DNA from 2 places in the Vibrio sp. 1069 genome. Region 2 is predicted to be linked to the other one. Evidence: predicted binding sites of a transcription regulator. Region 2 holds the regulator's gene; the other holds the start of a gene.
The links. The regulator PurR, encoded in region 2, represses purine synthesis genes. The targets are predictions, from matches to a motif close to TNANGNAAACGTTTNCNTNA.

Region 1: the regulator PurR is predicted to act here: its motif matches at 2,283-2,302, upstream of purE (5-(carboxyamino)imidazole ribonucleotide mutase).

The regions. Positions count from the first base shown of each region.
Region 1 is NZ_JAWOWP010000014.1:1,270-16,252, forward strand. It holds gene aroE (shikimate dehydrogenase) at 1-549, opposite strand, end outside; gene hemF (oxygen-dependent coproporphyrinogen oxidase) at 651-1,568, opposite strand; gene R7040_RS18430 (L-threonylcarbamoyladenylate synthase) at 1,616-2,173, opposite strand; gene purE (5-(carboxyamino)imidazole ribonucleotide mutase) at 2,373-2,858, shown strand; gene R7040_RS18440 (5-(carboxyamino)imidazole ribonucleotide synthase) at 2,863-3,996, shown strand; gene R7040_RS18445 (type I DNA topoisomerase) at 4,060-4,629, opposite strand; gene R7040_RS18450 (DUF494 family protein) at 4,708-5,187, opposite strand; gene dprA (DNA-processing protein DprA) at 5,190-6,299, opposite strand; gene R7040_RS18460 (LysM peptidoglycan-binding domain-containing protein) at 6,283-7,377, opposite strand; gene def (peptide deformylase) at 7,516-8,034, shown strand; gene fmt (methionyl-tRNA formyltransferase) at 8,068-9,015, shown strand; gene rsmB (16S rRNA (cytosine(967)-C(5))-methyltransferase RsmB) at 9,098-10,381, shown strand; gene trkA (Trk system potassium transporter TrkA) at 10,445-11,821, shown strand; gene R7040_RS18485 (TrkH family potassium uptake protein) at 11,831-13,276, shown strand; gene R7040_RS18490 (DUF3157 family protein) at 13,303-13,887, shown strand; gene trhA (PAQR family membrane homeostasis protein TrhA) at 13,921-14,574, opposite strand; gene R7040_RS18500 (sporulation protein) at 14,645-14,983, opposite strand, start outside.
Region 2 is NZ_JAWOWP010000001.1:89,012-103,994, reverse strand. It holds gene mukB (chromosome partition protein MukB) at 1-1,020, opposite strand, end outside; gene mukE (chromosome partition protein MukE) at 1,023-1,748, opposite strand; gene mukF (chromosome partition protein MukF) at 1,729-3,066, opposite strand; gene cmoM (tRNA uridine 5-oxyacetic acid(34) methyltransferase CmoM) at 3,069-3,860, opposite strand; gene elyC (envelope biogenesis factor ElyC) at 3,975-4,760, shown strand; gene torR (two-component system response regulator TorR) at 4,833-5,543, opposite strand; gene torD (molecular chaperone TorD) at 5,810-6,457, shown strand; gene purR (HTH-type transcriptional repressor PurR) at 6,926-7,930, shown strand; cyclic di-GMP riboswitch class I at 8,218-8,307, shown strand; gene R7040_RS00400 (TfoX/Sxy family DNA transformation protein) at 8,424-9,014, shown strand; gene R7040_RS00395 (TVP38/TMEM64 family protein) at 9,129-9,815, shown strand; gene R7040_RS00390 (DUF2007 domain-containing protein) at 9,836-10,156, shown strand; gene R7040_RS00385 (alpha/beta fold hydrolase) at 10,188-10,991, opposite strand; gene glgA (glycogen synthase GlgA) at 11,101-12,558, opposite strand; gene glgC (glucose-1-phosphate adenylyltransferase) at 12,548-13,765, opposite strand; gene topA (type I DNA topoisomerase) at 14,374-14,983, opposite strand, start outside.

The DNA of each region.
Region 1 (14,983 bases), on a different contig from region 2:
TTCATCAATACTTGCCATCTCTTTGGCGAGGATAGGACCGTGAGAGACAAACAGCTCTGCGAGCTCCTGTGCTTTACTAAAGGTACGGTTGGTAATGGTTAAAGAGGTCGGCTTTTGATCAAGTAGTGGCTTAATAACACCACGAGCGGCACCACCAGCGCCAATAATTAGGATTCGCGCGCCTTCCAATACAACCTGATGCTGAAGCAGATCTTGCACTAAACCTGCACCATCAGTGTTGTCACCGATGATTTCACCATCGTCTAACTTCTTGAGGGTATTTACCGCGCCTGCTAACTGAGCCCGTTCTGTCAATCGACTAGCAAATTGATAAGCATCTTCTTTAAATGGCATAGTGATGTTGCACCCCTTGCCACCTTCAGCAAAAAACACCTTCGCCGCGTCAATAAAACCATCAACAGGTGCACTTTCTGCGGTATACACCAAAGATTGATTAGTTTGACGAGCAAACAAGGTGTGAATGAATGGCGACTTACTGTGTCCGATAGGATTACCAAACACGGCATAGCGATCGATTTGCTGGGTCATTTCCTTACCTTTGTTCCTTACTTAGATATAGAGAAAACAGGGCCACCTGATTACAGATGACCCTATCACTATCTATCTATATAGAAAAGGAGATTCCGTGCTTACCACTCTCGGGCCGTTAGGTATCGCTCGTAAAGTTCAGCTTCTGGCGATCCCGCTTCTGGCTCGTAGCAGTACTCCCAGCGAGCGAGCGGCGGCATTGACATCAGAATCGACTCAGTACGCCCACCACTTTGTAAACCAAATAAGGTGCCACGGTCATACACTAAGTTGAACTCTACGTAACGGCCGCGACGATATAGTTGGAATTCACGCTCACGCTCACCATACTTGATCTCTTTACGACGAGAAACGATCGGCAAGTAAGCCTGGCAATAGCCTTCACCCACTGCTTTGATGTAAGCAAAACACTTATCAAATTCCCACTGGTTTAGATCATCAAAGAACAAACCGCCAACACCGCGAGTTTCATTACGATGTGGTAGGAAGAAGTATTTGTCACACCATGCTTTATGCTCTTGGTAAACATCGTCACCAAATGGCGCACAAAGCAGTTTTGCAGTGTCGTGCCATGATTGGCAATCTTCTTCAAATGGATAGAACGGCGTTAGGTCAAAACCACCACCAAACCACCAAATTGGGTCTTCGCCATCTTTTTCTGCAATAAAGAAGCGGACATTGGCGTGTGAAGTCGGTACGTAAGGGTTTTTAGGGTGAATAACCAAAGAAACACCCATCGCTTCAAAACGACGACCCGCTAGCTCTGGGCGATGCGCTGTCGCAGATGCTGGCATTTCTTTCCCTTCCACATGCGAGAAGTTCACGCCTCCCTGCTCGAAAACAAGGCCATCACGCAAAACACGTGAGCGACCACCGCCACCCAGACGCTCTCCTTTTTCACGTTGCCATGCATCTTCGACAAAGACGGCCTTTCCATCTTCTTGTTCTAACTGCTGACAAATGGAGTCCTGAAGTGACATCAAGAACTGCTTTACGGCGTGCTTATCGATCGCTGACATACGTTATTACCTATTACGTGAAACCTAATGATGGCTGGCTAGCAGGGTTAACCCTGTCTTAATATTTGTGAAGTTTTGGCGTCACGAATCTCGCTGGGTTTATCACGACCGCTGGTCTCGCCACGAAGAATGGCGACCAGCTTATCACCCAACTGTTCTTCGACTTCTTCCGTGGTCATACACGGTGGTAAGCCGGAAAGATTCGCGCTGGTAGAGGTTAACGGCTTTCCGAATGCATTACACATTTTTTGCACCAAAGGATGATCAGTCACACGAACCGCAATTGAATCAAACTGCCCTGAAACCCAGTTGGATACTTTATCGCTCGCTGGCATGATCCAAGTGTATGGGCCTGGCCAAGTGGCATGAACAGTCTGTAATTGTTCTTCAGTCAACTGAGATTCATCAATATAAGGCAAGAGCTGATCGTAACTTGCAGCGATGAGAATCAGCCCTTTTTCTACCGGACGCTGCTTGAGCTCTAATAGCTTTTGAATTGCTTCTGGGTTATCTGGATCACATCCGACACCAAAAACCCCTTCTGTTGGATAGGCAATCACTTCGCCTTGCTTGAGTGCGTTGAGCACTTGTTCAAAGTTATCCACCGATTACTTCCTATTTGTTTGACTGTGTTGTTTTCACTAAGTGTACAAATATTCATTCTCAGACACTAAAGCAATTTTTTTATAAAATGTATCAATAGCGCCAACAACAAGACGCAAACGTTTGCTTGAGATAAAAATCCCCGTATAATGCGCACAAATTTATAGCTCACCTAATTTTTGCAGCTTAAAGGAGTTTGAGATGAAAGTCGGTATCATCATGGGTTCTAAATCCGATTGGCCAACCATGAAACTAGCAGCGGACATGCTAGATCAATTTGGCGTGCCTTACGAAACAAAAGTCGTGTCAGCACACCGAACTCCTCAATTACTGGCTGACTACGCCAGTGGCGCAAAAGAACGCGGCATCAAAGTTATCATCGCAGGCGCAGGTGGTGCAGCCCACCTACCTGGTATGGCGGCGGCGTTTACTAGTTTGCCAGTGCTTGGGGTTCCCGTTCAGTCTCGTGCACTGAAAGGTATGGATTCACTGCTTTCTATTGTACAGATGCCAAAGGGAATTGCGGTTGGTACATTGGCGATTGGCGAAGCGGGCGCAGCAAACGCCGGTATCCTAGCTGCGCAAATCCTAGGCACTCATGATGAAAACATCATGGCGAAGGTAGAAGCATTCCGTAATGAGCAAACGGAAACAGTTCTCGCAAATGCAAACCCTGCAGAGGATTAATCAGATGCATGTACTGGTTCTTGGTGCGGGTCAGTTGGCTCGTATGATGTCTCTGGCTGGTGCGCCACTGAATATTCAAATTTCAGCTTACGATGTCAGCAGCGGTGATGTCGTTCACCCTTTAACTCAACAGGTACTTAGCCATGGCTTGGAAAATGCGATTACGCAAGTTGATGTGATTACTGCCGAGTTCGAGCATATTCCACATGACGTGCTCAAGGTTTGCGAAGCGAGCGGCAAGTTCCTACCAAGTACGCAAGCCATCAAAGCAGGTGGTGATCGCCGTATTGAAAAAGCACTGCTTGATGATGCTGGCGTGCGCAACGCGAAATACTACGTCATTGAAACTCGTGAAGACTTTGAGCGCGCAATTGAACACGTTGGTATGCCAATGGTTCTGAAAAGTGCATTGGGTGGCTACGATGGTAAAGGCCAATGGCGCTTAAAAGAAGCTTCTCAAGTCGACGACATTTGGACTGAGATGGCAGAGTGCATTGCCGCAACACCAACTCAAGCGATTGTTGCTGAGGAATTTGTCCCTTTTAACCGCGAAGTTTCACTGGTTGGTGCTCGCGGTAAAGATGGCAGCGTTGAAGTGTACCCTCTGGCAGAGAACGTCCACACCAATGGTGTATTGAGCCTTTCTACTGCGATTGATGCACCAGAGTTGCAAGAGCAAGCAAAACAGATGTTCACGGCCGTTGCCAACAGCTTGAATTACGTTGGTGTGCTAACGCTGGAGTTCTTCGATGTTGACGGTACTTTGCTAGTCAATGAAATCGCACCACGCGTACACAACTCTGGTCATTGGACTCAACAGGGTGCAGAAACCTGTCAATTTGAGAATCATCTACGCGCCGTGTGCGGCATGCCTTTGGGTAGCACGAAGTTGGTTCGTGAAACCTCGATGATTAATATTCTTGGTGAAGACACACTACCAGAAGCATTGCTAGCGATGGATGGTTGCCACATTCATTGGTACGGCAAAGAAAAACGTGCGGGTCGCAAGATGGGCCACATCAACGTATGTGGTGACTACACTGGCGAACTTAATCGTAAACTTTGTGCATTAGCAGACGTATTGGATGAACAGGCTTTCCCAGCCGTGCACGAGTTTGCGAAACAAGCACAACGCTAAAATCTAGCCCCAAAAACCACAAAGGGTCGCACGATGCGACCCTTTTTAATTCCTTTGATGTATTTACCCTTGTTGAGTGTGCTGGCACTTACGGTTGGCACATTGCAATTTCACACCACTGGCGAGTTTCTTCTCCACCAACAACGTAAAACCACATTCTTCGCATCGCCCCTTGACCGGAGCAAGGTTCACAGCAAATTTGCATTTAGGGTAGTTATCACATGCGTAGAAAGTTTTACCAAAACGCGTCTTACGTTCAACTAAATGACCTTTACCGCATTCAGGGCACGCGTGGTGCTCTTGCGACTGCTTTTCTGGCTCAGGTTGATTAATCGACTCAATATGATGGCACGCCGGATAGTTACTGCAACCAACAAACATGCCATAACGCCCTTGGCGTAATACCAACTCGTTACCACAATCTGGACAAGGAACGCCAAGCTCTTTGACGATGTGTCCATCATTGTTGTGCAGGGCTTTGATGTAATCACAGCTTGGGTAGTGGCTACAGCCAAGAAAGGGACCGTGTTTGCCATGTTTGAGGGTCAACTCGCTGCCACATTTAGGACACGGCTCGTGTTCCAATGAGTGTTCATGGGCAGAGAAAAGGGTGTTGTCGATTTTACTACTCATACTTACCGTTTCGTGAAAAACACACCAAAAGACAAGCTCGCGTTCTTGCTAGCTAAACTCGAACTTGCCTAGATTGGGTTAGTGAAGAATCCCTTGTTCTTTGGTGTACAACAGCTCTTCCATTAGCGTATAAGCGTTTTCATTACCAGGCACATTAAACAGCACCATCAAAATGATCCATTTGAGGTCTTCAAGCTCAAACTCGCTCGTTTCTAGCCCCATCACTCGGTCAATCACCATTTCACGAGTTTCTGTCGTCAATACATTGATTTGCTCAAGGAACAATAAAAAACCTCGGCACTCCAAATCCAAACGCTGTATCTCTTTCGCAGTGTAGATACGAGTCGATGATGACGCGATACAAGCCGAAATCGCAGAAGATGTATCACTTTGCTGCAGCGCTGCGAGCTCTTCTAACCAGACAAGGGCTTTATAGATATCTTTTTGTTGGAAGCCAGCGCGAAGCAATTCTTCTTCCAACTCGTCTTGTTCGACCTGTAACTCTGCATCGCTATGGATGTAGGTTTCGAATAGATACATCAGTATATCCATCATCATAGCTAGCCCCTCCCCTTTCGAATATAGCCACCTGAAACCGCAACGACATGCCCAGAGAGTTCTAACTCTAAGAGCTGCATCATGACTTCTTGGACAGGTATATTGGTCCTGTTTGCAAGAATATCAACCGGTGTAGCTTCACTTCCTACGTTAGCTAACAGCTGAGGAAATGGCAATTCTTCTTCATCATTTAACGTAGAAAATAAATCGGTACTCTGATTAATAGACCAATCAAGCAAGGACTGTATTTCATCTAAGACATCTTTCGTCTTTTCTACGAGGCAAGCGCCATGACGTATCAACTGGTTTCCACCGCAGGCATTGGGGGCATTGATTGACGCTGGCAGCGCAAATACTTCTCGACCTTGCTCAAGCGCGTAACGAGCTGTAATTAACGAGCCGCTCTTTTTCGCCGCCTCGACGACCAGCACACCAAGCGATAATCCACTAATAATACGATTACGACGCGGGAAGTTTTCTGGGCGCGGCTTGGCATTAGGCCGAAACTCAGACACCAAAGCCCCATGTTCAATAACACGTTGCGCTAAACCACGATGACGTGCCGGATAAATATTTTCTAAGCCAGATCCTAGCACCGCAATCGTCTTACCACCCGCTTGCAACGCACCATCATGCGCATGACCATCAATGCCTAAAGCGAGACCACTGGTGACAATAAAATCGTGCTGAACAAACTCTGCAGCAAACTGACGTGCATGCTGTAATCCATCAATACTCGCATTTCGACTGCCAACCATCGCGATTTGTGGCTGAGAAAGACAAGTAGGGTTTCCTTGAACAAAAAGTAGAGGTGGCGGTGCAACGATTTGTTTGAGTTGAGGTGGATAACGCGGGTCAGTCAGTGTCAGGATATGATGGTTTGTAGAAGCCTCAAGCCAGCTTAAACAAGCATCGACTTCTTTATCTGTTGAAGCCCAAGCTTGAATTTGCTTAGTTGTTAACCCAAGTTGTTGTAGCTGTTCAGGAGAGAAGTTTACGATGTTACATGGCGTGTCTCTTGCCAGTAGCTTATTCATTTTGACGCCGCCAATGCCTGGTAAACAACTCAGTTTTAACCAGGCAACGAGATCATCGTTATTTCGTCGATTCATCGATGGTTAATTCGTCCGCCAACGGTGACACCACCGAAATATCTTGGTTAATGGGTTTCGTACTGTTAGTGATCAGTGCCAAGCTAAAGTACTCATAAGGACGAATGACCAGCAACTCACCAACTTTGCTTTGAGGCAAAGTAATTTTCTTATCAAGCACGCCAAACTCTTTCTTGAACTCATCGCCGTCTTTGTAAACTGGGTGCGCGTCTTCTTTTAAATCAAACACACTGCCTTGCTTGAGATTATCTGACGTGCCTTTATCAATCACCACGACTTGGTTAGTTGAACTAAAGCGAATACCTTCGATATTACCTAGCAACTTTGCAGAACTGCCTTGTGGCGACGGCAGCGGATAGAACGTAGTCGTGAAGTCAGTATTCTCAACCGATTGATTTGGCAACGCGATATCGTTACGTAGGATTTCTTGCATTTGCGATGTAAGCTTCAAACCTGAATAATCACTCGAAGCTTCAACGAGCTCGCCTTTGGCAATCAAACGCAGCGCGGTAATCTCTTCGGACACATCGTCACGCGAAAAGGTAGCTACTGGTCGGTAAATAGCCCAACCTGTCGCGGTCTGATTGCCATTGATATACAGCACATCTTCTGCAGTCAGATACTTACTGCCTTTGCTGCTACCCATCACTTTTGCTGCTCTGTTCAACGAATCTTTATCTAGCAACCGATCCGATTTGAGGTAAGGCATCACCAAACCTTCCGCGACCGTTGGTACGGCTTTCTTTTCTGTGATGCGAGCTTTCGGGCTCAGCTTCTTAACCGGTTTTAGGCTCAACACGGGCTGACCGTTAATCCACACCAAAGACAGCTTGTCTCCGGGATAAATTAAATGAGGGTTATCGATTTCTGGGTTTACTTGCCATAAACGAGGCCACAACCACGGGCTATCCAAGTACATGGCCGAAATATCCCATAGCGTATCGCCCTTCACAACTACATATGTTTGTGGCGCATCATCTTTAACAGTCAGTGGGTTCGCATCCACATTTGCTACAGCGTTGAAAGAGAAAAGTAACGGCAACGTAACACTGGCAACGTTGCGGAAAATTCGATTCATGACCCTCGTCCTTGATCTATTAAGCAGGAACCAGAATGGAAATTGGTGCAAGGATGCTGTCATTTAGGCTATAAAATGTCTAGAATTGAGACAACAAGGTTTGTGCTGTTTCGGCACAGTTCAATATTTCGAGTGAATATGTCTGTATTACAAGTATTAACATTCCCGGATGATCGCCTGCGCACAGTCGCAAAGCCTGTTGAAGCGGTGACACCTGAGATTCAAAAAATCGTCGATGACATGATTGAAACCATGTACGACGAAGAAGGTATTGGCCTTGCTGCAACGCAGGTTGATATCCACAAACGTATCGTAGTGATTGATATTTCAGAAACTCGCGATGAGCCGATGGTGCTTATCAACCCTGAGATTCTGGAAAAGCGTGGTGAAGACGGCATCGAAGAAGGCTGTCTATCGGTACCAGGTGCTCGCGCACTTGTGCCTCGCGCTGCTGAAGTTACGGTTAAAGCCCTAGATCGCGACGGCAAAGAATACACATTTGACGCTGACGATCTGCTAGCAATCTGCGTTCAACACGAACTAGACCACCTAATGGGTAAACTGTTCGTTGATTACCTATCGCCACTTAAGCGTAAGCGTATTCAAGACAAGCTAGCGAAAATCAAACGCTTTAACGAGAAACAGCAAAACGCTTAATCTCGATACAATTTAATTAGAAGGAAGCCTACCTTGAGTCAGTCTTTACGTATTGTCTTTGCAGGTACTCCGGATTTCGCCGCCCGTCACTTGGCGGCGTTGTTGTCTTCGGAGCACGAAGTAATTGCGGTATACACTCAACCAGACCGCCCAGCAGGTCGTGGTAAGAAGCTTACTGCCAGCCCAGTGAAAACCATCGCGCTTGAGCACGATATTCCGGTATACCAGCCAGAAAACTTCAAATCAGATGAAGCCAAGCAAGAGCTTGCTGATCTGAACGCCGACATCATGGTGGTTGTGGCTTACGGTCTATTGCTTCCACAAGTCGTGCTAGATACGCCTAAACTGGGCTGTATTAACGTGCACGGTTCGATTCTTCCTCGCTGGCGTGGTGCAGCTCCTATCCAACGCTCAATTTGGGCTGGTGATGCAGAAACAGGTGTAACCATCATGCAGATGGACATTGGCTTGGATACAGGTGACATGCTGAAAATCGCAACATTGCCGATTGAAGCAAGTGACACCAGCGCATCTATGTACGAAAAACTTGCAGGCTTAGGCCCTGATGCTCTGATTGACTGCCTAGCAGACATCGCAACAGGTAAAGCTGAGCCAGTAAAGCAAGATGACGAGCTTGCAAACTACGCGAAGAAGCTAAGCAAAGAAGAAGCACGCATTAATTGGAATGACGACGCGGCACACATTGAGCGTTGCGTTCGCGCATTCAACCCATGGCCAATGAGCCACTTTGAAGCGGCTGAAAACAGCATCAAAGTATGGCAAAGCCGTGTGGCAGAACAAAGCAGTGGCAAGCCAGCGGGCACGATTGTGCAAGCAGATAAAACCGGTATTTATGTTGCGACAGGCAATGGCACACTGGTACTGGAACAACTGCAAGTTCCGGGTAAAAAAGCCATGTCAGTTCAAGATATTTTGAACTCACGTGCATCTTGGTTTGAAGTTGGCACCCAACTGGTTTAAAAAGCCAGACAATAGTGTCAAAGACCAATAATACGAACTTTTAGAGGGCAGAGATGCCCTCCTTTACTTTAAGGTACTCATCATGAATGTTCGCGCTGCGGCTGCCAACGTCTTGTATCTTGTCGTCGACAAGGGCCACTCACTTTCAAGCGCTCTTCCAGCGGCTCAACAAAACGTACGACCACGTGACCACGCTCTTCTACAAGAGATCTGTTACGGCGCTCTACGTTACCTCCCTCGCCTAGAAATGATTGCAAACCAATTGATGGATAAGCCGTTAAAAGGCAAACAACGCGTTTTCCATCACCTTATTTTGGTTGGCATTTATCAACTAAGCTTCATGCGTATTCCTGCGCACGCTGCAGTCGGTGAAACGGTTGAAGGTACTAAAGAGCTGAAAGGCCCTCGTCTGCGCGGTCTTATCAACGCGGTATTGCGTAACTACCAGCGCAACCAAGAAGAGCTAGACCAAATGGCGGTCAGCAACAATTCGGGCAAGTACGGCCACCCAAGCTGGTTACTTAAACTGCTGCAAGAAGCTTACCCAGAGCAGTGGGAAAGCATTGTTGAAACCAACAACCAAAAAGCGCCAATGTGGCTGCGTGTAAACCACCAGCACCATACTCGTGATGAATACCTAACGCTACTCAAAAATGAAAACATTGATAGCACGCCACACACAGAAGCAATGGACGCCATAAAATTGGCCGCACCATGTGACGTGATGAAGCTACCTGGTTTTGAAAAAGGTTGGGTTTCGGTCCAAGATGCGGCGGCGCAGCTCTCGATCAACTATCTAAAACCACAAGACGGCGAACTGATTTTAGATTGCTGTGCAGCGCCAGGTGGCAAGACGGCGCACATTCTAGAGCGCACGTCAGGCAGTGAAGTGGTCGCGATTGACTGCGACGACACACGCTTGAAACGTGTGCATGAAAACCTGAAGCGTCTCAACCTTCAGGCAAAAGTGGTTTGCGGTGATGCGCGTAATCCACAAGAATGGTGGCAAGGCGAGCAATTTGATCGCATTTTGCTGGATGCCCCATGTTCTGCGACTGGCGTGATTCGTCGTCACCCAGACATCAAATGGCTACGTCGTGCAGACGACATCACCGCATTAGCAGAGCTGCAAAGTGAAATTTTTGATGCCATGTGGACGCAACTGAAGCCCGGCGGCACCATGGTTTACGCGACTTGTTCAATCACACCGCAAGAAAACGTGGAGCAAGTAAAAGCGTTTTTAGCACGTACCGCGGATGCGCAACTGCTGGATTCTGATCCCGACCAGCCTGGTCGTCAAATTCTACCAGGCGAAGAAGATATGGATGGTTTCTACTACGCAGTGCTAACTAAAACACACGCGTAACAGCATGCTAAATAGGGCGATTGAAGTGATTTCAATCGCCTTTTTCAGATACGAGAAAAGAGTATGAAGATCATTATTCTTGGTGCAGGTCAGGTTGGCGGCACACTGGCAGAAAACCTAGTGGGTGAAAACAACGACATCACCATCGTCGACAATAATGCCGACCGACTGCGTGAATTGCAGGACAAATACGACCTGCGTGTGGTCAATGGCCATGCGAGCCACCCAGACGTGCTGCATGAAGCTGGCGCGCAAGACGCCGATATGCTCGTCGCAGTAACCAACACTGATGAAACCAACATGGCTGCCTGTCAGGTCGCGTTCACTCTATTCAATACCCCAAACCGCGTTGCACGTATTCGCTCTCCAGAATACTTGGCAGAAAAAGAAGCCCTGTTTAAATCTGGCGCTATTCCTGTTGATCACCTTATCGCACCAGAAGAACTCGTCACGAGCTACATCGAACGTCTGATCCAATACCCAGGCGCGCTGCAAGTGGTGAGCTTTGCTGAACAGAAAGTCAGCCTAGTGGCGGTGAAAGCCTACTATGGTGGCCCGCTGGTGGGTAATGCGCTGTCTGCTTTGCGTGAGCACATGCCGCACATCGATACCCGTGTGGCGGCTATTTTCCGCCAGGGTCGCCCGATTCGCCCACAAGGCACCACGATTATTGAAGCCGACGATGAAGTGTTCTTCGTTGCAGCAAGTAATCATATTCGCTCAGTGATGAGTGAGCTTCAGCGTCTAGAAAAACCGTACCGCCGCATCATGATTGTTGGCGGGGGTAACATCGGCGCAAGCTTGGCTAAACGCCTAGAGCAAACTTACAGCGTGAAGCTGATTGAGCGTAACTACCAGCGTGCAGAAAAGCTCTCTGAGCAACTAGAAAACACCATCGTGTTCTGCGGTGATGCGGCAGACCAAGAGCTTCTCTCGGAAGAGAACATCGACCAAGTCGACGTCTTCATCGCGCTGACCAACGAAGATGAAACCAACATCATGTCTGCAATGTTGGCAAAACGCATGGGCGCTAAAAAAGTGATGGTGCTGATCCAACGTGGCGCTTATGTAGACCTGGTACAAGGCGGCGTAATTGATGTAGCAATCTCACCTCAGCAAGCCACTATTTCAGCCTTGCTAACGCACGTTCGTCGCGCTGATATCGTAAACGTGTCCTCACTTCGCCGCGGCGCTGCGGAAGCGATTGAAGCCGTCGCTCACGGTGATGAAAGTACATCTAAAGTGGTTGGACGTGCGATTGGAGATATAAAACTTCCACCTGGGACCACCATTGGTGCTATCGTTCGTGGCGAAGAAGTTCTTATTGCCCACGACCGTACGGTCATCGAGCAGGATGACCATGTGGTGATGTTCCTGGTCAACAAAAAATACGTATCAGACGTCGAAGCGCTATTCCAGCCGAGTCCATTCTTCCTCTAGGATTTTCCTATGGTCAACTTACGTCCCGTACTGTTTGTTATCGGGCTGGTTTTATCCAAACTGGCCCTGTTTATGTACGTGCCGACTTTGGTCGCTTTCTTTACCGGTACGGGGGGATTCCTCGATTTCGCCCAAGCCGTTGTGATCACGCACCTTGCCGCCTTCATCTGCCTAACGATAGGTCGAACCGCCAAGTTCAAACTCAGCGTACGCGATATGTTCCTCATCACCAGTTTGGTTTGGACCATCGCGAGTGCGTTTGCCGCCTTGCCATTTGTGTTTATCAACCACATCAGCTTCACCGACGCCTACTTCGAAACGATGTCGGGTATCACCACGACGGGCTCAACGGTGCTCAGTGGCCTAGACAACATGGCGCCGAGTATATTGTTGTGGCGCTCTATTTTACAGTGGCTTGGTGGCATTGGTTTTATCGTGATGGCGGTAGCAGTGCTACCTATGCTGAATGTCGGTGGTATGAAGCTATTCCAAACCGAATCATCAGATTGGTCGGATAAAAGTAGTCCAAGAGCGAAAACGGTCGCCAAAAACATCGTAGCGGTTTATTTGATGCTAACAGGCCTATGTATTTTGGGCTACTTGATCACCGGCATGAACCTGTTCGAAGCAATCAACCATGCCTTTACTACGCTATCGACGGGTGGATACTCTACGTCTGATGGATCAATGAACCACTTCTCTAATGGCGCACATTGGGTGGCCACTACCTTTATGTTCTTAGGTGGTTTGCCGTTTTTGCTCTTTATCGCCGCGTTACGTAAACGCCGTATTGATGTGTTGGTTAACGACGCTCAAGTTAGAGGATTTGCGTACCTGTTCGTATTCTCTAGCTTAGTGATTTCAGCTTGGCTAGTGATTCGAGATGGGTACACCATTTTGGATGCCCTGCGAGTGTCGATGTTTAATATTGTCTCTGTCGTCACCACAACTGGCTTTGGCTTAGAAGACTTCACCGCATGGGGCGCATTACCCACTACTCTTTTCGCATTCTTAATGATGGCGGGAGCATGCTCAGGATCAACGTCTGGCGGGATCAAAATCTTCCGCTTCCAAATTGCGATGACGCTGCTAAACAAACAAATGATGAAGTTGATTCACCCTTCAGGGGTGTTTGTACAGCGTTATAACCAGCGACCGGTGAATGATGATATTGTTCGCTCAGTGGTGGCATTTGGCTTGATGTTTTTTATCACCATTATCTTTATCGCGGGTTGTTTAAGTGCTCTTGGCCTCGACCCTGTGACCAGTATTTCTGGCTCAATCACCGCCGTTGCCAATGTTGGCCCTGGTATGGGTAGTGTGATTGGCCCGACAGGCAACTTCGCGCCTCTGCCCGATACTGCCAAATGGCTCTTAAGCTTTGGGATGTTAATGGGCCGCTTGGAAATTCTGACTATTCTTGTACTGTTCTTTCCTGCGTTTTGGCGCCGCTAAGCAGACTCTAATTAAAAGGTATAACAATGAAAACATGGATTACTCTGGCGACCCTACTTGCCGCCTCATCCACATACGCCGCCGAGGTCATCACTTTAGCCGATGGTCGAGAAGTGAAGTTGAACGATGACTTTACCTGGGAATACGTCATGAAAAAACCGGCGCAGCAAGCGACGGAGACACAAACAACAGCAAGCGTAGTTGAAACAATCGCAGCTCCTGCGATTGCGACAATTCCAGTGGTAACGAAAACCGTTGGCACGACCGTGGTGGTAAACGCCAAAAAGCCAACCATGCAGCTATCAGATTCAGGTGTGGATGTATTGATTGGTTCAGCAAGCTATCAAAGCGGTGAGCTTATTTTGCCTACATCAATCACTAACCAAAGCTCTCAATCTGTCATTCAAGTGGAAGTTGAGGTGCAAGTGTTTGATATGTCTGGTCAGCAACTGGCAAAAGAAAACGTGACGGTTTGGCAATCCATCAAGCGCATGGCGGATACCTACCTGCGACCACAGCAAGCGGAACAAGGTAAGAGCATTAAATTGGCTGTACCGCAATCACAGCAATACCAGTTTTCTGCCAAAGTGCTAGAGGTAAAAACTCGCTAATACGTGTTTAATATTCTTTGTTGAGCCTATCGGCTAGATAGGCTCAACAAAGTAATAAATCGCAAAGAAATGGCACACGCAGCCAGCCAAAACAAAGCCGTGCCAAATCGCATGGTTAAAGGGAATGCGCTTCGCAACGTAGAAAATCACGCCCAGTGAATACACAACTCCACCAGCAGCAAGCAGTGTAAGTCCGCCGACGTCCAAGTTGATCGCCAACTGATAAATCACAATCAACGATAACCATCCCATCACTAAATACGTCATCAAAGAAAGCTTTTTAAATCGATAGACGAACGCAACTTTCATGATGATGCCGATCAACGCAATGCTCCAAATAACGATCATCAACCCAAATGCTAGAGGTGTTCTTAAGCTGACTAACAAGAAAGGGGTATAGCTGCCTGCTATCAAAAGGTAAATAGCACAGTGGTCGAAGGTTTTTAGCCAACGTTTCGCTTTGGGATGAGGGATCGCATGATAGAGCGTCGAGGCCAAAAATAGCACGATAATACTCGCACCATAAATCGCCATACTGGTAAGCGTTAAAGTGTCAGCTTGATGGTCTATGGCTTTAACTAACAGCAGTATCAAGCCAACAATACCAAAAATCATCCCTATACCGTGGGTGATGGTATTGGCCAGTTCTTCACGTTGACTGTATTGAGGTTTCTGCAGCTCGGACATCAATGCGCCTATACTAGAGTTTGAAATTTGCTCTAGTATGGCACATTAGGCTTACACGTGTAAGCTTAAATTAAGACTCATGAACGGCAGTAGTTTGATCGAGATAATTGAGTACCAGTTCGCCAACTTGATCTGGCTTAGTCGTGGCAGGAATGGTCAGCTCTCGCTTGAGTTTGCCACTACTCAGTAAGCTCGCGAGCATGCCACCTTGCCCCTTGCGTGTGCGGTCAACTTCAAACCACAACTTGAGCTCTTGCTCACTGCGGTGGGCAACAAATTCTAATTCGCGCCACACGCCGTGGTAAGGTCCGTCGGTTGGCACCAGTTCAAACTCTTGCACAAATGGTAGATCGAATCCTTTCACTTCCTCGCATTCCACCTGGCGAATTCGTAAACCTTGCGCTTCAAA
Region 2 (14,983 bases):
CACCAGTTGCAAGTGATCAGAAGCCGCTTGGTAGTCTTGCTCTAAAGAAGATTCTGACTCGATCAGCAGTTCCAGCTCTTCTTGAACGCGGTTAAGCAGATTGTTTTGCTCAATCAAGGTTTCGCGAGAACCAAATAACTCTGAACGCAAAGACAATGTCTGTTCTAGTTTTTTACGGCGCTCGTTGGCATGGCGCATATAGTCCGCTGCCACGTAGTTGGTCGACTCTGTAATCAAGTGTTTGAACAAGTCACGATCTGCTTGCGTGGTTTTGATCGCTTCTAGCGTCATGCGGTTTTCACGCAGTGCCGATTCCATATCTTGGAACGCTTTTTTCACGCCGCCGTTTTGTGGCAAAAGGTAGTCACGTAGCGAGCGCGTAATCGCACTTGAGATACCACCGTAAAGCGATGCTTCGATCAGGCGGTAGAATTTAGAACGGTCACCAGAGTTACGCAGTTTCTTCGGAATCACACCGAATTCAAACATTTGTGCGTGGTAATCCACGATAGAAGAGAACGCTTTGAACTGAACGCCTTCAAATTCCGCGATCGATTCTTTTACTTCGTTGATTTGACGTACACGAGCTTGAGTCGCAGATACGCTTTCAACCAAAATATCCGTTGGTTTCACATGGCTTGGAAGACCTTGGATCACAAACGGTTTGATGTCTACTTTCTTATCACGACCCGCAACTTGCTGTAGTTTTACTGCAAACAATAGGCGTTGGTTACGTGAGTTCACCACGTCTAGCGCCGCATAACATGCGCCCGGCTGTAGCTTACCGTACAAACCTTTGTCGCGAGACGATTGGCTGCTGCCTGCTTCTGTCGTATTACGGAAGTGCAGTAGCGTTTGGTCAGGAATCAATGCGGTGATGAACGCCGCCATTGTGGTTGATTTACCTGCACCGTTACCACCTGATAGCGTGGTGACCAGACCATCGATGTCAAACGTACGGGCAAAGAAGCCGTTCCAGTTGACCATGGTCAGCGATTGGTATTTACCGCGTTCAATCATGCTCATGCTTCACCCTCTTCTGTTGTTTCTTCTTGGGCTTGGTCGTCTTGATCTTCTTCAGACAATAAGCTGCCTTGGCTTGGCTCTTTGGTGTGCACTACTGCTTCACCATCACGGATCAGACGCAGCTGCGCTTCACGCATGTCATCGCCAATACGTACATCGGCACCAAAGCGGAATACCGCTTCACTGATGCTGAATTTACCGGTTTCACCGATGTTGATGATCATGCCTAGGCGACGCAGACGACGAAGTGACGTACGTACTTTTTCAAACAGCTTTTCTTTATCGAGGTCAGAACCAGTCGCACGGTTCGTCACTAGCTTCATCAGCTTGTTTTCATCTGCTAGAGCAAGCAGTTCGTCGTACAGCTCTTGGTTAGTGAAGATGCCTTCGTGCGCAAGACGCTCTGGGCTTAGATAAAGGAAACACAGTACCTTACCCACCAGCATATCCAGTTCAGAAAGAACACTACGGCCAATCAGAGACGTTGAACGAGGACGAAGATAGAAGAAACCTTCTGGCGCTTTCACCAATTCGGTGTTGTAGCGTTGGTAGAAAGAAGAAAGCTCAAGTTCGAAATCCGACAGCAACGCGTGGTTGTCTAGATCTTCACTTGAGATATGACGCCCTGCTCGAAGCATGCTGTCTAGCGCTGGGAACAGAGGGTTAGAAATTGCTTTTGCCAGATTCTCTGACATGTATTCATTAGTATCGGTCGATGACATTCGCTTGTACCTTTGCCCCAAATTCGTTGATTGCTTTCCAGTCTGGTTGAATCGCTTGGTAATCCGATTCTGAATACCCTAGACGTACAGCTTGATCGACGATAATGCGAGCTAAATCAAAATGATGAGTGTAAGGGTGCTGTGCAAGGTAATCTCGCAGTACCACACTCAAATCGATTGGTGTGCCTTGATCTTTATGCGCTTTTAGCATGTCACCAATTCGTTCAGACAGCTCATCATTGACTTGTTGAAACTCTTCGTATTCTACTTCCATCGGAACTTGACCCGTTACCTCGTCATCACGCAGTACTAGGGCCTCATCACGAAGGTCAGAAAGCCTCTCCGCATCTGCATAAGTCAGATACCAAGGCGCATCGAAGTAATCTTTGACAGATTGACGCAGACGCGAGCTAAACGCACGGTTCTTATCCATATCGATTGCAGTACGAATAAACTTGTGCACGTGTCGGTCGTAACCAATCCAAAGGTCGATCGCTTGCTGGCCCCAGCTTGTGATTCGGTCCAGCTTCATTTGCAGACCAAACAAGGCTTCTTCGATAAACTCCAGCTCAGGGTCACCGTAAACAATTTCTTGAATATCGAGGATCTGAGTTTGCAGTTCATCACTGGCGGCTTGCAGCGTATCTTGAAGTTCACGCAACGTGCTTGATGTTTCTGACAGAAGTGCTTCACAGTTGTTGATCGCTTCGCGCCAGTCTTTGTTAAGCAGGTCAGCAATCTGTTGTTTCACTGACTGTTGCTGCTCATCCATAACACGTTGGTTGAGGTCAATTTGATCGAAGATTTCGCCTACAGAATATTTTAAAACACCGTATACGTTTTTCTTCCAGTGACCCGGTGTGCCACCTTTTTGTGCTGCCTCAATCGCTTTCGCCATTTCATCCGCTACCATGGATAGCTGGATAGATAGACGCAGTTTTGAGAACTCACGATGACGCACGTAGTAGTCGGTTATTCCTATCGCTAATGGCGACAAGCGGTAAATGCTCGCTCCGTCAGTAATCTCACTGACAAAACGGCTCATAAGACGCTGCTTAACCATCTCGTTGATCGCATTGTTCGCACGAAAAGCGGAGGCTTCGCCGGTCTCATCAAATAGTCGAGTGACGATGGCAAATGCATCATGCAGTTCACCTTCACCCAGTTCTTCATCGAACCTTTCATTACTCAGTACGGCAATGGCTATCAAAAATGCCAATCGCTCTGTGGTCAGGTTCAACGAGAAATCGTGCTGCTTAACCCAGCCAACCAGCTCATCGATTGGTTGCTCTGCAGCATTGAGAGTCATCTCACTCATTGTTATTCCTGTTTATCGTTCTTTTTAGCCCACACATGAATGTAGCGGCCTAATGAGAGGTATGGCTCTTGTCGACAAAGTTGTTTTTCTAGCGCCAACACATCTTCAAACTCGTAATCACCCATGTATTCCATATTGCCTATGTAATCACTAAATGAGCGAATACCAGATTTGCCACAAATATTAAAACCTGAATTTTCTATCCACTGGTAGACTTCTTCAGGTTTTAAGCCTTTTTGCGGCTGTAGTTTAAATCTTTTTCGGTGAGGCATGCCGTCTAATATATGAGGAATGTTGCCACAAACCACGTTTTTATAGACTAAACCGTGGTGGTTGTAGAACATGACTGATGCGATACCTCCCGGTTTTACTTGTTCAAGAACTGTTTCAAGTGCGGCCTTAGGATCAACCAGCCACTCCATCACAGCGTGGAACATAACCAGATCGACCTGTCCATCCATATGTTCACCGATGGATTGGACAGGCGAATGAATCAGGCGATACTGCTCAAGCAAACCGTTTTTTTCAATATCCTGCTTAGCCAACTGCAGCATTTCCGAAGATAGATCACATAAAGCGATTCGATGTCCGAGCTTAGCAAGCTTTTGCGACATTTGTGCCAAACCACCACCAGCGTCCAACACTTCTAGGGGTTGCTGGTCAGCATCTAATTCACTTAGAATCTGTAGAAAATCTTCCCACACAATGATTTGGCGGATCTCCCCTTTATCGGAGCCGTAAATATTTTTTGCAAATTTGTGGGCGATATCGTCGAAATTGCGGTCTTCTGTCACTTCTGCTGAGTTATCATAACGGATTGTGCCGCTATTCTGGCACAAGGAAAGCAGGAATAAAGAGGGATACCCTCATTTTTATTATCAATTGATGTTTTTTCGGACTATTTATGTATGTTTGAGCTGAAAAAAGTAGTGTCAGCCATGCTTATGCCCCTTCCGGCATTGCTGCTGATAGGCTTGTTGGGTCTTGCTCTCATTAGTTTTACTACAAAACGTAAAACTGGCTGCTTCGTTGTTCTATTCTCTTTTGTTGGCATTTTTCTTGTTGCCTTCCAACCTGTTTCAACCAAGCTTCTTATGCCGTTAGAGCGAGAGCATAAAGCCTTTTTGCCAGTTTCTGGCACCATCGACTACGTGATGGTTTTAGGGAATGGTCATGTTATCGATGACGAAATTCCACCCACCTCGCAGTTAAGCCGTGCAGCATTAATGCGCTTAACTGAGGGCATTCGTATTTTAAGAATGTATCCAGGCGCGAAATTAATCTTATCCGGCTATGCTGGCGGATCTGAAATTAGCCACGCGCGAATGATGGCGAACGTTGCCCTTGCGTTGGGAGTCGCGAAATCCGATATCATTTTATTAGAAGATGCGAAAGATACGTGGGAAGAGGCGCGTCAAGCGGCTGCATTCGTTCAACAAAAGGAGATTGTGTTAGTCACTTCTGCGAGTCACATGAGCCGTGCATTGTATGAGTTCAACGCAGCAGGCATTAAACCAATCCCAGCCCCGACCAACTTCTTAGCTATTAGCGAGATAAGTCAACCTTGGGATAAATACTCACCTAAAGCGCGTTACTTAGAACAAACAGAGCTTTATTGGCATGAGTACTTGGGCAGTATTTGGCAAAGGTTGCGTGATACTGTCGGCCAAACACCAATGGTTGAAGCAAACTAGTATTATCTTGAAGCCACAAAAAAGGAGAGCCGAAGCTCTCCTTTTTCTTTTTACGATTGAGTTATGTTCCAACTAGTCACCAGCAAACATATAGCCTTCGCCGTGTACCGTTACAAAAATCTGTGGGTTCTTAGGATCGAACTCCATTTTTGCGCGCATACGTCGAATAAGAACATCAATGGTGCGGTCATTCGGCGCATCCACTCGATGGCTGATCATGTTCAAAATACGCTCACGACTTAACACCTGGTTAGGATAAGACGATAATGCCACCAAAAGTTCATACTCTGCTTTAGTTAGTTTTACTGGCTCACCGTTGCGGCTAAGTGCGCGACGTTGAATGTCGAATGTCCACTCCCCAAAGCGCACAATGTGCTCTTCACTGGTTTCATTCGCTTTCGAGCTGCCACTGCGCGCTGCTGAAATACGCCACAGCAAGTTTTTAACGCGAACTAACAGCTCTCTCAGTTCAAAAGGTTTTGTCACATAATCGTCAGCACCCATTTCTAGGCCTACGATTTTATCAATGCTATCCGTGCGTCCTGTTACTAATATGATACCAATATCCGATTGGCTACGTAACTCACGAGTAAGCATCAGGCCGTCTTCACCAGGCAGGTTAATATCCAGCATGATCAGGTCTACATCGCCCGCTTGCAAAACTTCACGCATTTCTGCGCCACTCTCTGCTTCGCTGACTTGGTAGCCCTCATTTTGGAAATATCCCGCAAGCTTACTACGAGTTACAACATCATCTTCTACGACTAATACGTGATAGCTCATTTACACCACTTTTCTGTCTTCTTATTATCCAAGACGTATTCTATTCATAACTAGTAACATTTCTAGTCATAGATACATTAAAACGCAAGATTTAGCGTTTTTATTGATTCAAAACAAGCTTGCCCATTGCTATTAATAAACGGTCATTTTTGACCATAAAACATAACAATTATAGTTACTGCTATTCATTTTAATTGATTACACTTAGGGGATATCCCTAATTGACTTTGTGATGCATGACTTGAAGCATCATTCAGGAGCCCAAAATGCAAGAAGTGAAAGCTTTTAATGAAAAACGCGCTGAAATTTACTGGTGGTTTTCGAGCTTGTTCGCAAAAGAACTAACAGAGAAAGAATTGGAAGCCTATCACAGTGTTGAAATTCGCAGTTTTCTCGCAGGTTTAGGTGAAAATGAGTCGCTAAAACCAGCCGTTGATAGCCTAGTTGATGCGCTGAATCGGTTACAAGATCGTGAAGATGCACAACTAGAGCTTGCAGCTGACTTTTGTGAACTGTTTTTGAAGACAGAAAAATACGGCGCTCTTCCTTACGCATCCATGTACATTGGTGAATCAGGTTTACTGAATGACAAGCCAGCTGAGGAAATGGAAAAGTTGATGGCTGAATTTGGCGTTCAAGTAGACGAAAACCTAAAGGAACCTGCGGATCACTTAGCCGTTGAGCTCGACTTTCTCGGGAACATGATTATCCGCTCAAACGAGCTTGAACAAGAAAAACACATGGAAGAAGCCTTCGTTAAACAAAACGACTTTATCCAGCAACAATTGATGTCTTGGTTACCTCAGTTTTCAGACAAATGTAAACAATTCGACGAATTTGGATTTTACTCGAGTGTCGCGAAACTATTAGTTGCATTTTGTAAACTAGACAGCGCCTACCTTCTTGGTGAATAATTGCCGCCTATTTTTAGGGAGCCTGCCTATCGGGCTTCCTGTATGCCTGAAAGTGACCAATTGTAAGTAACTTGGGTATAATATTCGTTTGCCTTAACTTAGCGCAAAGACGCTTGGTTATTTAGCAGTCAAAATGTGACTTCAAATACACAAATCTCTTGCTGAAAACATTGCTAGTCAGTTCACATAGGGCTAAAATGTGAGCGCAAACGATTAAATATGATTTATATGTAAACCGCTGAAATATAGCGGTTTTTGTGTTTTCTTAACAGGTTGATGGCAATTTCTCATCAGATAGAAAAAAGATAAAATTCATCGACCGATGCTGCTACGTACCCTTTTGTCGCACTTGGATCAACCGCTGCCGAGACACTTAGCGCCAATTTTATATTGCTAGGTGTGAAACCATTAGAGCATCAGGTACATCCAATACGACATATTTCAGTAGCTCGATACAGGACACCATTTATGGCCACGATAAAAGACGTTGCTCGCTTAGCCGGCGTTTCCACTACGACAGTTTCGCACGTTATCAATAAAACGCGTTTCGTTGCAGAAGCAACGCAAGAAAAAGTAATGAAAGCCGTTGACGAGCTGAATTACGCGCCAAGTGCCGTTGCACGCAGCCTAAAATGCAACTCAACTCGTACGATTGGCATGTTAGTAACTCAATCAACTAACCTATTTTTCTCAGAAGTGATTGATGGCGTTGAGAGCTACTGTTACCGCCAAGGCTATACTCTGATTTTATGTAACACAGGCGGGATTTACGAAAAACAACGCGATTACATTCGTATGCTGGCTGAAAAGCGCGTTGATGGCATCCTAGTGATGTGTTCTGACTTAACCGAAGAACTAAAAGAGATGCTTGACCGTCATGCGGACATTCCTAAAGTGGTCATGGATTGGGGCCCAGAGAGCTCACAAGCAGACAAGATCATGGATAACTCAGAAGAAGGTGGCTACATTGCAACCAAACATCTGATTGACAATGGTCATACGGATATCGCTTGTCTAAGCGGTCATTTTGAAAAGCTTGCTTGCCAAGAGCGCATTGCAGGTTTCCGTCGCGCAATGAGCGAAGCGAACCTAGCTGTAAATGAAGACTGGATCCTTGAAGGTAACTTTGAATGTGATACGGCCGTATTAGTTGCAGATAAAATTACCGCAATGGACAAGCGCCCGACGGCGGTATTCTGTTTTAACGACACAATGGCTCTAGGCCTAATGAGCCGCTTGCAACAAAACGGGATCAAAATTCCTGAAGATATTTCAGTGATCGGCTACGACAACATCGAGCTTGCGGAATACTTCTCTCCACCGCTAACGACTATCCACCAACCTAAACGTCGTGTTGGTAAAAATGCATTCGAAATTCTACTTGAGCGTATCAAAGATAAAGAACACGAAAAACGAATTTTCGAGATGCAACCTGAGCTTGTAATTCGAAATACTGTGAAAAAAATGAACTAAATTTCACTGTATTTAACCGTGTTAAATAAGCGCTCTACAGGGGCGCTTATTTTTTTGGAAAAATTAAGCATTCTCTAATACTTCACACCACTCTAATAACAATTGACTAACGTTAACTCCCTGTTTTATATAAATGTAATATATATTAAGAACTCCTTTTCAAAGGCCAATTTGCACCTTTCCATATGCAAAATAGAGCATTCAATCTATCATTTTTATTGAACCGAAATCACACTTTTAACGCTAAACCGTGATGTTAATTCAATATAAGAAGTATGCTCATTGTGTCACGCACAGGGCAAACCATTCGAAAGAGTGGGACGCAAAGCCTCCGGCCTGAACCATATTACGATATGGAAGGTAGCGGGGTTACCGATGGCAAGTGTGTAAGCAATGACTTTACTCTGTAATGACATTGTTTTTACGCATGTTTGCTACTCTCTCGGACCTGACTTTTGGTGGCGTAATATTAATTACACCGAGATAACAAAACATGGATAAACCGATACTCAAAGACTCTATGAAGCTATTTGAGGCACTTGGTAATATCAAGTCGCGCTCAATGTTTGGTGGCTTCGGACTATTCGCTGATGAAACAATGTTTGCACTAGTGGTAAACAATCAGCTTCATATCAGAGCAGACCAAAAAACTTCATCTGACTTCGAGAAACAAGGGCTAAAGCCTTACGTTTATAAAAAACGTGGCTTTCCAGTCGTTACAAAGTACTACGCTATTTCCAGCGATTTATGGGAATCAAGCGAACGCTTAATCGAAGTAGCGAATCAATCATTGAAAAAGGCAAAGCTTGAGAAAGAACAGCAAGCAAGTACAAAGCCTAACCGTTTGAAAGATTTGCCTAACTTACGACTGGCTACCGAGCGCATGCTAAAAAAAGCCGGCATCGAATCCGTAGAGAAGCTTGAAGAGGAAGGTGCGCTTAACGCCTATAAAGCGATAAGAGATACGCACTCTGCAACCGTCAACATTGAGTTGCTATGGGCACTAGAAGGGGCTATCAACGGCACTCATTGGAGTGTGGTACCTCAAGCTCGCCGAGATGAGTTGATGAACGGCCTCCAATAAAAGTCGGCCTAAAAACTATCTTGTAAAACCGCAGTCTAATCTGCGGTTTTTTTGTGAAATTTTTTCGGTTTTCCTACTGTCTTATTACATATATCCCAAATTGGAATCAAAATTATGAATAAGAAACTGATATTAGGTCTCATCCTACTAGCGGCTATCGTCTTTTTAGGTATTAACTTTGGCCAGTATTTAACCTTAGAGAATGCAAAAGCCCAACAAGAAGCACTAACTACATACATCGATCAGAATTTTGTATTCTCGGCTGCGATTTACTTTTTTACCTACATTGCAATTACCGCTTTTTCTATCCCAGGAGCGGCAGTAGTCACCTTACTTGGTGCAGCCTTATTTGGTTTTTGGACAAGCTTGCTACTGGTTTCTTTCGCTAGCACTATGGGGGCAACACTGGCCTTCTTGAGCAGCCGATACTTATTGCGTGACTGGGTACAAAACAAATTCGGAAATAAACTCAACGCAATTAATCAAGGTGTCGAAAAAGACGGAGCTTTTTATCTATTTTCCTTGCGTCTAATCCCTGTATTCCCTTTCTTTCTAATCAACTTACTGATGGGCTTAACGCCGATGTCTGTAGGTAGATTTTATCTCACTAGCCAAATAGGTATGCTGCCAGGCACAGCCGTATATCTGAATGCAGGTACTCAATTAGCAACAATTGAAAGCCTATCGGGCATTGTTTCACCCGCAGTATTAGCGTCTTTTGCGCTATTGGGACTATTTCCAATCATCACTAAATGGGTTATGAATAAAGTAAGGCCGACACCAAGTCAGCAAAACTCGTAATTGGTGAAGTGGGTATTTTGATGAAAATATTTATCGCTAAAAACCCAGCAGAAGCACACATTGTATGTGAGCTGCTTAAAGTGGAACAAATTTACTGTGAAGTTCGTGGAGAAGGTATTTTCGGCTTAAAAGGAGAACTGCCGTTTGGTGATGATACCGATCCTTATGTGTGGCTTTTTGACACTGCACAAAAGATGAAAGCTGAAGAAATAGTAAAAGCATATCGAAAACAATCCGATAGGCATGAGTATCAAGATTGGCAATGCCCAAAATGTCATGAAATAAACGAAGGGCAATTTGGTGCATGTTGGCAATGTGGATATCAACTAGGAGAGCTATAGCGGCTCTCCTATTCAGTGGATGCACTCAGTTTTAAGCACATACAGCTTGCTGTTTAATAAACTCGATGGAGTGTTGATTGAAGTCTTCTGGACGCTCTACATTGCATACATGACCACAATTCGGGATTTCTCGTAGAATGCTGAGCTTATGTGCTGCAACCATTTCTTTGACAGGTTTAATAAACATGTAATCCCTGTCGCCCATTAAGTAAAGAGTCGGAATGGGTAACTCTCGATCTTTAAAATATTTCATTAACGGATTTACATCAGCGGCAAGAATAAACCAACGTTTAAATTCTTTTTGGCAAAGCTTCTTGGCTTCGCGAATAAAAAGGTGGCGAGATTCTCGTTGGCTTCTTTGAGGCATAACAATATAAGCGAACAGTTTGTAGAGCCACATGTACGGTAGGATATGCTTACAAAAATTACCTAATTTCACCAATATCTGAGAACGAGTGTTAAGCCTTGTGACAGCACCGCCGAGCACCATCGAACGTACGCGCTCTGATGACAATTCAGCAAGGTTTCGAACAATAATAGTACCAAGCGACATACCGACAAAATGAGCGGATTGGATCTTTAAATGGTCCAATACTTTCAAAATATCTTGGGTAACTTCCGTAAAGGTATAACGGCTAGCAATGAGCTCTTTAAGTAACTGATTTGACTTTCCATGACCTCTTAAATCGATCAGCAATAAGTTAAAGTGTTGCTTGTAAGCTTTAATTTGCTTGAACCAGATAGAAGAGCTACCACCAGCACCGTGCACAAATACAACCCACTCATTACTAGTAGGGTGCAAATAGGTTTTATGAAAAAGTAGCGGCTGGGTCATATTGAGTATCAAAAAGATCGTGCTATTGAGTAAAAAGCCATCCTACCACACTCCCCTTACTCAAGATAATAAAGGCACCTCATTCGGTGCCTTTCGTTACAATTTTAAGTCAAACTAACGCTGAGTGGTAAAGCTGCAAATAAGATTCTGCGGCCTTTTGCCAACAAAAGTCTTGTTGCATCGCGTGCAACTGTACTTTATTCACTTCAGGCTCGTTTTGAGCGTAGAGCAACAGTGCCCTTAGCATCGTTAACAACAATGCCTGCGGTGTCGGTTCGAAAAAAACAAACCCCGTTGCTTCAGATGGGTTTACATCATAATCGCTAACGCTGTCCTTCAAGCCACCAACACCGCGTACTATCGGTAATGTCCCATAAGCCATACTATAGATTTGGTTTAAGCCACATGGTTCAAACTCAGAAGGCATCAAGAAGAAATCAGAACCCGCTTCAACGATATGCGCAAGTTCATTGTCATACGCTTCTACAAAGGCAAATTGGCTAGAAAACTGCGCGGCAACCTCTCGTAACTGAGCGGCAAGAACAGGGTCTCCGGTCCCAACGACAACTAGCTGAACATCGTGCTTCAAAAAATCGGCCAAAGCAGGCAACAAGTAATGAACGCCTTTCTGCTGGGTCAACCGACAAACCATACCGAACATAGCTACATCTTTTTCGGGCAAATTTAGTCTTTGTTGTAATGCTTTTTTACAAGCTTTCTTCCCTTGCGACATACTTTTCTGGTCGGCGCAGTAATTAACCGGCAAGTAGGTATCCGTTTCCGGATTCCAAGCGCTGTAATCACAACCATTCAAGATGCCGACTAAGTCCTGCGCACGTTGCTGAAACTCCCAAGCCATGCCGTGACTGCCAAGCTCTGTTTTTAGTTCCTCTGCGTACGTAGGGCTAACCGCGTTTATCTTATCTGCATTCATTACACCAGCTTTAAGCATCGTAATATGCGTTGCACTCACCGCAGCATCGGGAACGTTTCTACAATGAAACTCTGGCAAACACTGCACGTCTTCATAACTAAATACGCCTTTAAAGACCGCATTGTGAATTGAAATGACGCTTTTAGTATGAGCAAAAAACGGATCATTGCCATACCTGTGCTTGAGCAAAAATGGAACAAGACCTGTGTGCCAATCGTTCGCGTGTATGATATTAGGTTGAAAGGCGAGCTTGGGTAACATATCGAGACATGCTGCACTAAAAAACGCAAAGCGCTCGCCGTTATCAGTATACGCTTGGTTGTTCTCCGCATACATTGATGGTCGATTGAAATACGGCGGACAATCAATCAGGTAAACAGGATTTTGACCTAACATGAGCCGCAAAACTCGATACTCCGTATGCGGCCATGATGTTAATTCTGTTTCTAATACAACTTCTGCGTCTGCGAGTTTATCAATACTGCTGTACGCAGGGATGGTAATTCTTACGTCTTGCTGTAGGTTTTGAAGGGCTTCCGGTAGTGCCTTGGCAACATCTGCCAAGCCACCACTTTTAATGAGTCCTTCAACCTCAGAAGCTACAAACAGAATAGATAAGTTGTTAGTAGCCAACTCGAGCTCCTTTCGGAATAACAACAATGCCCTCCTCAGACACGTGGAAGTGTTTTTTATCTTCTTGAAGATTCACACCAATCTGAGTACCAGGAGCAATATCGGCATCCTTGTCGACAATCACACGACGTAAAACACATCCTTCGCCAATTTTTACGTCACCAAGAAGTATACATTCGCTGATATCGCAAGCAGAAGCAATATTACTGCGAAAACCAAGCACCGACTTTTCGATTCTTGAGCCTCTAACATAGCTGCCATTACACACTAAACTATCGATTATCTGCACACGACCATTATCAGAGTCGGTAAATGTCGCAGGTGGCAATGGTGGGTAGTAGGTATGCAATGGCCATTTACGGTTGTACAGCGAAAATGGTGCATCTTTTTCTAGCAGATCCATATGCGCTTGCCAGTACGCATCAATAGTTCCGACATCACGCCAGTACACCTCTTCTTTTTCGCCACTGATTTTGTTGGTACTGAAGTCATACACGAACACATCACCTCTAGGGAACATCTTTGGAATGATGTCCTTTCCAAAATCATGTGATGAAGCTTCATTATCCGCATCTTCGACCAACTCTGAGAACAGTACCTGAGCTTCAAAAACATAGTTACCCATTGAAACTAAAGCGTAATCAGGGTCACCAGGAATCGACTTCGGATTTGCTGGTTTTTCTTCAAAGCCAATCATACGGCCTTCGCTATCCACTTCGATAACCCCAAATTGCGACGCCTCTTTTAGTGGCATGCGCAATGCAGATACCGTCAGAGAAGCCTGCTTTTCTGAGTGGAAGTTCAGCATTTGTTTGATATCCATCTTATAGATATGGTCAGAGCCAAAAATACAAACTTGCTCTGGTTCCTCTAACTCCATAAAACGCAGGTTTTGATAGATCGCGTCCGCCGTCCCTTCGTACCAACGTTTACCAGTACGCATTTGAGCGGGAATAGGATCGATAAAGCGGTCTGTAATGCCGTTGATGTTCCACCCCTTTTTTAAGTGATGGAATAAAGATTGAGATTTAAATTGGGTTAGGACGTAAATGCGCATCAGATCCGCATTAACAAAATTGTTTAGAGCAAAATCGATCAATCGATAACTACCACCAAACGGTACCGAAGGTTTACTGCGAGATTCCGTTAAAGGTCTCAAACGAGAGCCTTCACCGCCAGCAAGAATCATTCCCAAAACACCAGCCATTTGTTGTTCTCCATATCGTTATAGCTTGGATTTGGTACTCGCTTGAATGAGTCATACTCGGGGAGTCAAGCGAATACATTTAGCAACCGTCTCTGAGTTTCTGTGAACTCTTACAACACGGATAAAAAAGCTACGGCACTTCCAGTATGCAACGTCCACTCTTTCCTTATTTTTTGACGCAAACAATGCACACAGTTGCACTAATTTTTGTAATAAATTATCTAAGCGGGTTCTAAATTACAATTTTTAATACGCCATTCTGTGTACCATACAGCTCTTGCGTACTCAAGACGATATCTAGATCACACATGGAAAAGCAAACGATTACATTGTGAAAACAATTTACGAACGGATTCACTACACCGCCGATTTTTTAGCCCAATGTATAACAAATATGTGAATGCAAAATGAAAGTTACAACGAATATTTTTTACATAAAAAATACATCAGCGACTACGAAATATTGATACTGGGATCTTCTCGCGTCAGCAAAACTCAGTCAAAGCAGCAAAGATCTATACGAACAACACAGTGGCCTTTACGCAAAAACAAAACGCAAAAAAGGCAGCGATATCGCTGCCTTTTTACATTACTTAGATCGTACGTTTTTATGCTTTCGCTTTTTTACGCTTATCAGTGACTTCCCACTTACCGTCAACAAAGAGCGCTGTCCAACCAGATGGTTTGCCATTCTCTTCCGAACGAACGTAGTTCTCTTTTGTTTTGCGACTAAAGCGTACAACTGCAGGACGACCATCAGGATCTTCTTGCGGTGCGGTCGCTAGGTATTTGAACTTCTCAGGTAAACGCTCTTCAAAACGTGCCAGTTCAGCAACCAAAGGAGCACGTGTCTCGCGCGATTTCGGGAAGTTGCTTGCCGCCATAAATAGACCTGAAGCACCATCACGAAGTACGAAATACGCATCTGAGTTTTCACATGGCAACTCGGGGAAATGAACAGGATCTTCTTTCGGGGGCGCGACTTCGCCATTCTTCAAGATCTTACGAGTGTTCTTGCACGTTTCGCTCGTACAATCCATGTATTTACCAAAGCGACCGTTCTTAAGCACCATATCAGAGCCACATTTGTCACATTCAACAACTGGACCATCGTAGCCTTTTACTTTGAACTCGCCGTATTCAACAAGGTAGCCTTCACAGTTCGGGTTATTACCACAAACATGCATCTTACGCTTGTCATCAATCAGGTATGCGTCC